One region of the Streptomyces sp. NPDC023723 genome, then DNA from elsewhere that is predicted to be linked to it. Evidence: riboswitches for the same ligand, from Rfam matches in the RefSeq annotation. Region 1 holds a riboswitch; the other holds the start of a gene.

What was found. A riboswitch is a leader RNA that binds a small molecule or an ion and turns the genes downstream of it on or off. The one in region 1 is predicted to bind cyclic di-AMP.
Region 2: another riboswitch for cyclic di-AMP. It lies ahead of AB0G32_RS16325 (M23 family metallopeptidase); the one in region 1 lies ahead of AB0G32_RS02345 (transglycosylase family protein).

The regions. Positions count from the first base shown of each region.
Region 1 is NZ_JBFAAP010000001.1:487,250-492,703, reverse strand. It holds gene eno (phosphopyruvate hydratase) at 1-1,034, opposite strand, end outside; gene AB0G32_RS02345 (transglycosylase family protein) at 1,284-2,009, opposite strand; cyclic di-AMP (ydaO/yuaA leader) riboswitch at 2,013-2,189, opposite strand; gene AB0G32_RS02340 (transglycosylase family protein) at 2,365-3,435, opposite strand; partial or broken gene AB0G32_RS02335 (cytochrome P450) at 3,579-4,858, opposite strand; gene AB0G32_RS02330 (nucleoside triphosphate pyrophosphohydrolase) at 4,884-5,454, opposite strand, start outside.
Region 2 is NZ_JBFAAP010000012.1:91,253-96,706, reverse strand. It holds gene AB0G32_RS16340 (GNAT family N-acetyltransferase) at 1-967, opposite strand, end outside; gene AB0G32_RS16335 (HPr family phosphocarrier protein) at 1,148-1,429, shown strand; gene AB0G32_RS16330 (GntR family transcriptional regulator) at 1,622-2,317, opposite strand; gene AB0G32_RS16325 (M23 family metallopeptidase) at 2,504-3,268, opposite strand; cyclic di-AMP (ydaO/yuaA leader) riboswitch at 3,281-3,441, opposite strand; gene AB0G32_RS16320 (pitrilysin family protein) at 3,644-5,032, opposite strand; gene AB0G32_RS16315 (pitrilysin family protein) at 5,029-5,454, opposite strand, start outside.

The DNA.
Region 1 (5,454 bases):
GTCTCGGTCAGCGAGCCGATCTGGTTGACCTTGACCAGCAGCGCGTTGGCCGCGCCCTCCTCGATGCCGCGGGCCAGGCGCTCCGGGTTGGTGACGAACAGGTCGTCGCCGACCAGCTGGACCTGGTCGCCGAGGCGCTCGGTGATGGTCTTCCAGCCGTCCCAGTCGTCCTCGAACAGCGGGTCCTCGATGGAGACCAGCGGGTACGCCTCGACCAGCTCGGCGTAGTAGTCCGTCATCTCGGCGGCGGTGCGCTCCTTGCCCTCGAAGGAGTAGACGCCGTCCTTGTAGAACTCGGAGGCGGCCACGTCCAGGGCGAGGGCGATCTGCTCGCCGGGGGTGTAACCGGCTTCCTTGATCGCCTCGAGGATGAGGTCGAGGGCGGCGCGGTTGGAGTCCAGGTTCGGGGCGAAGCCGCCCTCGTCGCCGAGACCGGTGGACAGGCCCTTGTTCTTCAGGACCTTCTTCAGCGTGTGGTAGACCTCGGCGCCCCAGCGCAGCGCCTCGGAGAAGGACTCCGCGCCGATCGGGGCGATCATGAACTCCTGGATGTCCACGTTGGAGTCGGCGTGCGAGCCGCCGTTCAGGATGTTCATCATCGGAACGGGCAGCAGGTGCGCGTTCGGGCCGCCCAGGTAGCGGAACAGCGGCAGGTCGGACGCCTCGGAGGCGGCGTGCGCGACGGCCAGGGAGACGCCGAGGATGGCGTTGGCGCCGAGCGAGCCCTTGTTGTCGGTGGCGTCCAGGTCGAACATGGCCTGGTCGATCAGCCGCTGCTCGGTGGCGTCGTAGCCGACCAGCTCCGGGCCGATCTGCTCGATGACGGCGAGGACGGCCTTCTCGACACCCTTGCCGAGGTAGCGGTTGGCGTCGCCGTCCCGCAGCTCGATGGCCTCGAAGGCACCGGTGGAGGCGCCGGACGGAACGGCGGCACGACCCGTGCTGCCGTCGTCGAGGCCGACCTCGACCTCGACCGTGGGGTTGCCTCGGGAGTCCAGGATTTCCCGGGCTACGACGACGTCGATGGACGGCACGAGCATCTCCTTCTTCAATGTGACGCTTCGGTGTGACGCATCTGTGTGACGCGGGTGCGCGGCACGCAGCGGCTCTGCGGGTCCGAGCCTAACCGGCTCCGGGCGATCGGCCAGCCGGTCACCCACCCGTTGTACGGAACCGAGAGTAAATTGTTTCCGAACGGAACAAAAGACTGCCGCGAACCGGACATGGCCCCGCCCCGGTGCGTACGGGGGAACACGCACCGGGGCGGGGAGTCGGGACGAGCCTCAGCTGAGGTGCAGCTGCTGGCCCGGGTAGATCAGGTCGGCGTCGTCGACGATGTCGCCGTTCAGCTTGAACAGCTTCGCCCAGCCGCCGTCGACGTCGTGCGCCCCGGCGATCGAGCTGAGGGTGTCGCCCTTGACCACCTTGTACTCGCCGTCGCCCTTCTCGACCTTCTTGCCGGTCGGGGTGGTGACGGTCTTGTCGGACTGCTGCGTGGTCTCGGCCGCCGGACGCTCCTGGGAGCGGGAGGCCGGCTGCTCCTGGGTCTCACGGGTCTCGGTGGAGCTGCTGGAGCCGCTGGAGCTGCTGCTGGACCCGCTGCTCTGGCTCTCGTCGGAGGAGCCGGTGTAGCCGCCGGCGCCCGACAGGCCGGTGCCGCAGCTCGGCCAGGCGCCCTTGCCCTGAGCCGCGAGGACCTTCTCGGCGACCTGGATCTGCTGGTCCTTGCTGGCCTGGTCGGCGCTGGAGGCGTACTGCGTGCCGCCGTAGGCCGACCAGGTGGAGGAGGAGAACTGGAGGCCGCCGTAGTAGCCGTTGCCGGTGTTGATGGACCAGTTGCCGCCGGACTCGCACTGGGCGACGGTGTCCCACTCGGACTCGGAGGCGGCGGAGGCGCTGCCCGCCCCCATCAGCGGGACGGCGACGGCGGCACCGGCCACGCCGGCTATGGCGATGGCGCGAGTGGCCTTGGACGGACGACGGTGCTTGCCCTTGCTGGAAAACAGCATGGTTGATCCCCTCACCGACGCCTGCGAGGTGAGCTGTCGGGTTCGGGCCGGTTCGGTTGCCCGGCCGTGTCACTTGCGTATTACGCGCGGACACGGCTTCACCCCTAGCCGCTCCGGCTCAACTGCCCGGTGCGGCACCTACCTTGGGTCCCCCGCTCCTGCCTTCGGCGCTTGCGCGACGACTGTTCCCGGGCTGCCGCTGGCAGGATTCGGCGTTGCGGCGGCCGGGGCCCGCGATGGCGAGCGGTCCTGACCGTAGACAGGACCCGGGCGGATTTACAAAGACGATCAGGGCTTCTGAGACCTATCTCTCACGGCGTTTAATACGGACATTCAGCCCGAACCGTGACGCGAACTACCGCTGCTTTTCGACCGGTTCGACCCCAACCGCAAGCTTCTGACCGGGCAGGATGTGATCGGGATCGGCGCCGACAGTGTCCTTGTTCTCGGCATAGAGGGAGGACCATCCCCCGGCGAGGTCAAGGGAGTCGGCGATGGCCCAGAGGTTGTCGCCGGCGCGCACGGTGTACGTCCCGTCGCCCGCGTCCCGCGCCGTCTCGTCGTCGCGCGAGGCGTGCCGCCCGGAGGCCGACTCCGAACGTCCGCTCGCCGTCTCGTCGTCCGCGCTGCCGCCCCGGTGCCGGCCGGCGCCGGTGTCGGTGAGGCTCGAAGTGCCGGGGCTGGGTTCGAGGTTGTCGGCGCTGTCACCGATGCCCGCGGTGTCGCTCTTGGTGGTGGGCGCGTCGCTCGCCTCGCCGGTGGGGGAGGCGGATTCGGACGATGTGCCGGACTTGGACGATTCGTCGCCACTGTCCGTGGAGTCGGCGGAGTCGCTGGAGTCCGTGGAGTCGGTGGCCGACGGGGACGCCGAGGAGCCGGAGCCGGAACCGGAGTCGGAGCCGGAACCGGTCGAAGAGTCAGCCGAGGAGCCGGTCGAGTCGGACGCGTCGGACGAGGCGGAGGAATCAGACGAACCAGATGAACCAGATGAACTGGATGAATCACCCGAGTCCGTGTCCGACGTCGCGGACTCGGAGGAATCGTCCGAAGCGCTGCCGTCCAGGCCCGCCAGCAGCCCGCAGGTCGGCCAGGCGGCGATGCCCTGGGCCGCCAGAAGCTTCTCGGCCACCCGGATCTGCTGGGAGCGGCTGGCCTGGTCGGCGCTGGTGGCGTAGGCGAGGCCGCCGTACGCCTCCCAGTCCTCCTGGGACATCTGCAAACCGCCGTAGTAGCCGTTGCCGCCGTTCTGGCTCCACGCGCCGCCGGTCTCGCACTCGGCGACACGGTCCCAGGTCGTACCGTCGGCCGCGTGCGCGCCGGTGGCTCCGAGGAGCGGGATCGCGATGGCGGAGCCGGTGACTCCGGCAGCGACGACCAGGGCCGGGGCCTGGCGGGGGCGACGGTGTCGGCCGTTCCCGGAGAGCATGCGGAGACCTTTCACAAGACAGCAGGGCCCGCACGGCGATTGGTGCTCGGTGCCGCGCTGATCCGTGAACGTATAGGCATACGATCACTCATCACAAGTTCATGCCGTGTAGATCACATGGAGATCACAGAGCTGAGCGCGTGTCACCTTTGCGTCTGCGACGAGCTGTTCCCGGCGCCCGGGGTGAACGCCACCGGCAGGATGCGCAGACCGCGCATGATGAGTCCGCCGCGCCAGCGCAGTTCGGCCGGGTCGGCGGCCAGACGCAGGTCGGGCAGCCGGGTCAGGAGCGTGGCGAGCGCGGTCTGGCCCTCCAGGCGGGCCAGCGGGGCGCCCAGGCAGTAGTGGATGCCGTGGCCGTAGCCGAGGTGCTGGCTGTCCCGGCGGGCGAGGTCGAGGGTGTCCGGGTCGGTGAAGCGGGCCGGGTCCCGGTCGGCGGCGGCGAGCACGACGAGCACCGGGTCGCCGACGGCGATGTCCTGGCCCGCGAGAGTCAGCGGCCGGGTGGCGAACCGCCAGGTGGCCAGTTCCACCGGGCCGTCGTAGCGCAGGAGTTCCTCGACGCCGGTCGCCAGCAGGCCGCGTTCCCCGGCGGCGAGGGAGTCCTGGAGGCGGCGGCGCTGTTCGGGGTGGGTGAGCAGGGCGTACGTGCCGTTGCCGATGAGGTTGACGGTGGTCTCGAAGCCGGCGAAGAGGAGGATGAAGGCCATCGCGGCGGCCTCGTTCTCGGTGAGGTGCTCGCCGTGGTCGGAGGCGCGGATCAGGCCCGAGATCAGGTCGTCGCCCGGGTCGGCGCGCTTGCGGTGGATGAGGTCGGCGAGGTAGCCGCGCATCTTCTTCACCGACCGCGCGACCCCGCCCCGGGGCCCGCCGCCGTGCCGGATCATCATGCCCGCCCAGTCCCGGAAGTCGTCCTGGTCCTCGCGGGGGACGCCGAGCAGGTCGCAGATGGCGTAGATGGGGAGCGGGAAGGCGAACTCGTGGATGAGGTCGGCGCTGCCGGTGTGCGCGAACCGGTCGATGAGCCGGTCGGTGAGTTCCTGAACGCGCGGTGCGAACTCGGCGACGCGGCGCGGGGTGAACGCCTTGGAGACCAGTCGCCGCAGCCGGGTGTGGTCCGGCGGGTCGATGTTGAGCAGATGGGTCATCAGCTCGGCCTTGCGCTCGCCCGGGATGCCGGTCTTGCCCTTGGCGTGGCGCCTTCGGCGTGGTGCGCCGGGTTCTTGGACAGCCGGGGGTCGGCGAGCGCCTGCTTGGCGTCGGCGTACCGGGTGACCAGCCAGGCTTCCACCCCGCTGGGCAGCTTGGTGCGGTGCACGGGGGCGTGCTCGCGCAGCCAGGCGTAGGCGGGGTAGGGGTCGCTCGCGAACTCCCAGGTGAACAGTTCGGGGGCGGTGCTGGCGGGATGGGTACGGTCGGTCACGTCCCGACCGTATCCGCCGCCGCGCTCACCTCGGCGTCCGCGTCTCCGCTTCCCGGATCGCGTCCCGGTAGGCGCGGGCCGCCGCGCGCAGGGCCGCCTCGGGGTCCACGCCCGCCGCCTCGGCGCGCACCGCCAGCGCCAGCAGTTCGTAGCCGAGGCCCGCGCCGCGGGGCAGCGGGACGTCCAGGTCCGCCGTGCGCGCCCGGGAGGCCAGTTTGGCGGCGAGGGCGAGGCCGGGCTGGCCGAGCGGGACGCCCTCGGTGACGGAGGTGCGCTGCTTCTCCGTCTGCTTGGTGCGCAGCCAGTGCGCGCGGACCTCCTCGGGGGTGGTGGCGGTCTCGTCCCCGAAGACGTGCGGGTGGCGGTGGATGAGTTTGGCGACGATGGTCCCGGCCACGTCGTCGATGGAGAAGGGGACGTTCGGGTCCTCTTCCGCGATCCGGGAGTGGAAGACGACCTGGAGGAGAACGTCGCCGAGTTCCTCGCGCAGTTCGTCGCGGTCGCCGTCCTCGATGGCCTCGACGAGTTCGTACGCCTCCTCGATGGCGTACTTCGCCAGGCCCTGGTGGGTGCGCTGCGAGGACCAGGGGCACTCG
Region 2 (5,454 bases), on a different contig from region 1:
CCAGGGCGCGCTGGCGCTCGCGCCCCTCGGGGCCGCTCTCGGCGTACCCGGCGGCGACCACGACCAGTCCCCGTACGCCGTGCCGCCCGCACTCGTCGACGACCGCCGGGACCTGCTCGGCGGGGACCGCGAGGACCGCGAGGTCCACGGGCGCGTCGATCTCCGGCACGGATCGGTGGGCGGGCACCCCGTCGAATTCCGCGCGCTCCTTGTCGAAGGCGCGGTTCACCGCGTACAGCCGGCCGGTGAAGCCGGCCTCCCTGAGGTTGTCTAGGACGGAACGGCCCACGCCGCCGGGGGTGCGGCCGACGCCGACCACCGCGACCGAGCCGGGGGCGAGCAGCCGCCGTACCGAGCGGCCCTCGGCGCGCTGCTCGCGCGCGTACTGCACGGCGAGCGAGCGGTCGGTGGGTTCGAGACCGAACTCCAGGCGGACCACGCCGTCCTCGAAGCTGCGCTTCTGGGTGTATCCGGCGTCCGTGAACACCTTGATCATCTTGGTGTTGGCGGGGAGCACCTCGGCGGCGAAGCGGCGGATGCCGCGCTCGCGGGCGACCGCGGCGATGTGCTCCAGGAGCGCGGAGGCGACTCCGCGTCCCTGATGGGCGTCCTGGACCAGGAAGGCGACCTCGGCCTCGTCGGCCGGGGCATGCGCGGGCGCGCCGTCGGCGCCGATCCGGTCGAAGCGGACGGTGGCGATGAACTCGCCGCCCACCGTGGCCGCGAGCCCCACCCGGTCCACGAAGTCGTGGTGGGTGAAGCGGTGCACGTCCTTGGCGGACAGCCGGGGGTAGGGCGCGAAGAAGCGGTAGTACTTCGACTCGTCGGAGACCTGCTCGTAGAAGCTGACCAGGCGCTCGGCGTCGGCGGCGGTGATGGGACGCACCCGGGCGGTGCCGCCGTCGCGCAGCACCACGTCCGCCTCCCAGTGGGCGGGGTACTCCTGCCGGTCCGGCGCGGTCTCCATGGGGCCCAGCGTACGGCGCGGGTACGACAACGGCTCGGGGCCGACTGGGGCAGTCTGGGGGGACACCGTATGGAACACTGGTCACCGGTCACTGGTCTAGACAACCTTGCTCCGACCTTGAGCCGATCTTGGTCCAGACCTTGATCCAGACAACCCTGATCACCTGAAGGGCAGCAACACATGGCTGAGCGCCGCGTCAACGTCGGCTGGGCCGAGGGTCTCCACGCCCGCCCCGCCTCCATCTTCGTCCGGGCCGCCACGGCCACCGGTGTGCCGGTGACGATCGCCAAGGCCGACGGCACCCCCGTCAACGCGGCCTCCATGCTGGCCGTGCTGGGGCTGGGCGCGCAGGGCGGCGAGGAGGTCGTCCTGGCCTCGGACGCCGAGGGCGCGGACGCCGCGCTGGAGCGGCTGGCGAAGCTGGTCGCCGAGGGGCTCGAGGAGCTTCCGGAGACCGTCTGAGCCACCGCGCGCAGCACGGTCAAGCCGTGCCAACCCTTCGGGGACGGCACGGCTTCCGCATTTCCGCACCCGGACGCCGGTAATTCACCGGACCGCTGGCGAAAACATCCGCCGGGTCACGGCAAATAGGCAGCGGAAATAGACCTCGCCGAGGTCTCGCCGAATAGCTCCTCTTTGTATACGGCGGCCGTGTTAATGACGCAGGCTCGGCATGTTTACGGCACGTTGCGAGTTCCTCACACGCTCCGCGCGGTCGGCGGCCGGGGCGAAGCGCAGCCGGTGCGCGGCCGTGGACCGCTCGGTGTGCAGCGCGGTGAGCGACCGGGCCCGCTCGCCGTCGCCCCGGGCCACCGCGTCGACGATCGCGCCGTGCTCCGCCCAGGTGTCCGCCGGGCTGGCCGGCGCCTCCACCGCGTACATCCAGGCGATCCGGTGCCGCAGCTGGGTCAGCGTCGTGGTCAGGGACGCGCTGCCGGCCGCCTGGGCGAGCGTCTCGTGGAACCAGCCGCCCAGCGAGCGCAGGTCGTCGCTGTTGCCCCGCCTGGCCCGCTCCTGGCCCAGCCGCACCAGGCCGCGCAGCACCTTCAGATGGGCCTCGCTGCGCCGCTGGGCGGCCCGGGCGGCGCCGAGCGGTTCCAGCAGCAGCCGCATCTCCAGCAGGTCGGCGGCCTCCTGCTCGGTCGGTTCGGCCACGCACGCGCCCGCGTGCCGCCGGGTCACCACGAAGCCCTCGGCCTCCAGGGTCCGCAGGGCCTCGCGCACCGGGACGCGGGAGACGCCGTAGCGGCGGGCGAGCAGTTCCTCGGTGAGCCGGCTGCCGCGCTCGTAGACACCGGCGACGATGTCGTCCCGGATCGCCGTGCATACCGAGTGCGCCGGAATACGCATGACCGACCTCCGCTTTAATCCCCGTGAAACGTCGACGATTGACGCGTGTTCAGTGACTCTATTGCAATGCGCCGCACTTTCCGATGGGGGGTCGGTTTCGGTGGCTGTTCTTGGGCTGTTTTTGGTCACCTTTAACGCCGAAAGCCCCGGCTCGGGGAGCCGGGGCTTTCGAAGGGGCGTGCGGGGTCAGACGGTGACACCGTGGGAGCGCAGGTAGGCCACGGGGTCGATGTCCGAGCCGTACTCCGGGCCGGTGCGGGCCTCGAAGTGCAGGTGCGGCCCGGTGGCGTTGCCGGTCGCGCCGGAGCGGGCGATCTGCTCGCCGGGGTCGACCGTCTGGCCGACCGAGACCCCGATGGACGACAGGTGGCCGTACTGCGTGTACGTACCGTCGTGCATCTTGATCACGACCTGGTTGCCGTACGCGCCGCCCCAGCCGGCCTCGACGACGGTACCGGCGCCGACCGCGTGGACGGCGGTGCCGGACGCGGCGTGGAAGTCGATGCCGGTGTGGGTGCCGGAGGACCACAGGCCGCTGCTGGCCCGGTAGGCGGTGGAGACGTAGGAGCCGCTGACGGGCGCCACGTAGGTGGTCAGGCGCTTGCGCTCGGCCGCGCGGGCGGCGCGCTCCTTGGCCTCGCGGGCCTGCTCGGCGGCCTCGGCGGCCCGCTGCCGGGCGTCCGCCTCGGCCTTCTCCCGGGCGGCGGCGTCCTCGGCGGCCTGCCGCTGGGCGTCCGCCTGGGCGCCGACCTCCTGGGCCACGGAGTCGCCGAGGGTGATGACCGGGGTGAGGCCGGTGTCCTCGGGGGACGGCTCGGCGGCCAGCGCGGGGGCCGCGAGGGTGCCCAGGACGCCGGTGGTGGTGAGGGTCGCGACACCCGCCGCGCGGACGGTGCTGCGGTGGATCCGGCCGGGACGACGGTGCTTCCCGGTGGCGCGCGTGAACGCCATGTAGAGGCTGGTCCTTTCCTTCCCTCTCGCCTACCGGGTTAGCTGACGGGTTCGGAGCAGGAAGGTCTCCTACGGACCCCCTCGCCTCCGCGCGGGTGTCCGATTCACCCCAGGGACGATGGGTCCCCGGCTCCCCTGGCTCGCGCCGTACGGGGACTCGGCGATGACTGTCCGGTGCCGCGGGTGCGGCGCACTGCCTGACGAACAGCCGGGGAGACGCTAAGCGGGCGTCCGTTCAAGACTCAAACGCAACGGGGTTTTTGTTGCTCATCCCACAGGGCAGACAGGCAACCTCCGGATGAATTCGCCCCATTCGGACATAGGGCGGCTCCGGTGACAGAACAGTCACCGGAGCCGCCCCGCGCGCGCGTGCCGCTACTCGGCGCCGACGACCGTGACTTCGCCGATGCCGAGCGCCTCGACCGGCGCCTTGATCTGCGCCGCGTCGCCCACCAGGACGGTCACCAGGCGGTCCACCGGGAAGGCGTTGACCACCGCCGCGGTGGCCTCCACCGTGCCGGTCGCGGCGAGCCGCTGGTACAGCGTCGCCTGGTAGTCGTCGGGCAGGTACTGCTCGACCTGGTCGGCCAGGGTGCCCGCGACGGCCGCCGCCGTCTCGTACTTCAGCGGCGCGACGCCCACCAGGTTCTGCACGGCGACGTCCCGCTCGGCGTCGGTGAGGCCGTCCTCGGCGAGCGTGCGCAGCACCTTCCACAGGTCGTCGAGGGCCGGCCCGGTGTTCGGGGTGTCGACGGAGCCGCTGATGGCGAGCATCGCGGCACCGGTGCCGTCGGGCGCGGACCGCAGCACCTGACCGAAGGACCGGACGCCGTAGGTGTAGCCCTTCTCCTCGCGCAGGACCCGGTCCAGGCGGGAGGTGAGGGTGCCGCCCAGGCAGTACGTGCCGAGCACCTGCGCGGCCCAGACGCTGTCGTGCCGGTCCGGGCCGGTGCGGCCGATCAGCAGCTGCGTCTGCACCGAGCCGGGGCGGTCCACGATGACGACCCGGCCGGTGTCGTCGGCGGTCACCGGGGGCACCGGGCGCGGCTCGGCGGCCGAGCCGGTCCACGAGCCGAGGGTGTCGGCGAGCAGCGCGTCGAGGTCGACACCGGTGAGGTCGCCGACCACCACGGCGGTGGCGGTGGCGGGGCGTACGTGCTTCTCGTAGAAGGCGCGGACGGCCGCCGAGTCGATGCCGGCGACCGTCTCCTCGGTGCCCTGGCGCGGGCGGGACATCCGGGAGTCCGCCGGGAACAGCTCCTTGGAGAGCTCCTTGGCGGCCCGGCGCGCGGGGTTGGCCAGCTCGTGCGGGATCTCGTCGAGCCGGTTGCGCACCAGGCGCTCGATCTCGCTGTCGGCGAACGCGGGCGCCCTGAGCGCGTCGGCGACCAGACCGAGTGCCTTGGCGAGGCGGGAGACCGGCACTTCGAGGCTGAGGCGGACGCCGGGGTGGTCGGCGTGCGCGTCCAGGGTGGCCCCGCAGCGCTCCAGTTCGGCGGCGAACTCCTCGGCGGTGTGCTTGTCGGTGCCCTCGGAGAAGGCCCGCGCCATGATGGTGGCGACCCCGTCCAGGCCGGCCGGTTCGGCGTCCAGCGGCGCCCGCAGGAACACCTCGACGGCCACCACCTGCTGGCCGGGGCGGTCGCAGCGCAGCAGCGTCAGACCGTTGCCGAGGGTGCCGCGCCCGGGGGCCGGGAAGGCCCAGGGCCTGGGCTCGCCGGCCTGCGGCCGCGGGTGGAATTCCATGGTGGCCAGCTCGGTCACTTGGCCGCCTCCTCGTTCTCGTCGGTGGCGTCGTCGGCGTCGGCCGCCGGGGCGGTGGGCTCGTAGACGAGCACCGCGCGGTTGTCGGGGCGCAGGCGGGCCTTGGCGACCTCCTGGACCTCCTCCCGCGTCACCTCCAGGACGCGCTGTACGGCGGTCAGGGCGAGCTGCGGGTCGCCGAACAGGACGGCGTAGCGGCACAGTTCGTCGGCGCGTCCGGCGACCGTGCCGAGCCGGTCCAGCCACTCGCGCTCCAGCTGGGCCTGGGCCCGCTCCATCTCCTCGGCGGTGGGGCCCTGCTCGGCGAACCGGGCCAGCTCCTCGTCGATGGCGGCCTCGATGACCGGCACCTCGACGTCACCGGAGGTCTTCACGTCCAGCCAGCCGAGCGAGGGGGCGCCGGCCAGCCGCAGCAGGCCGAA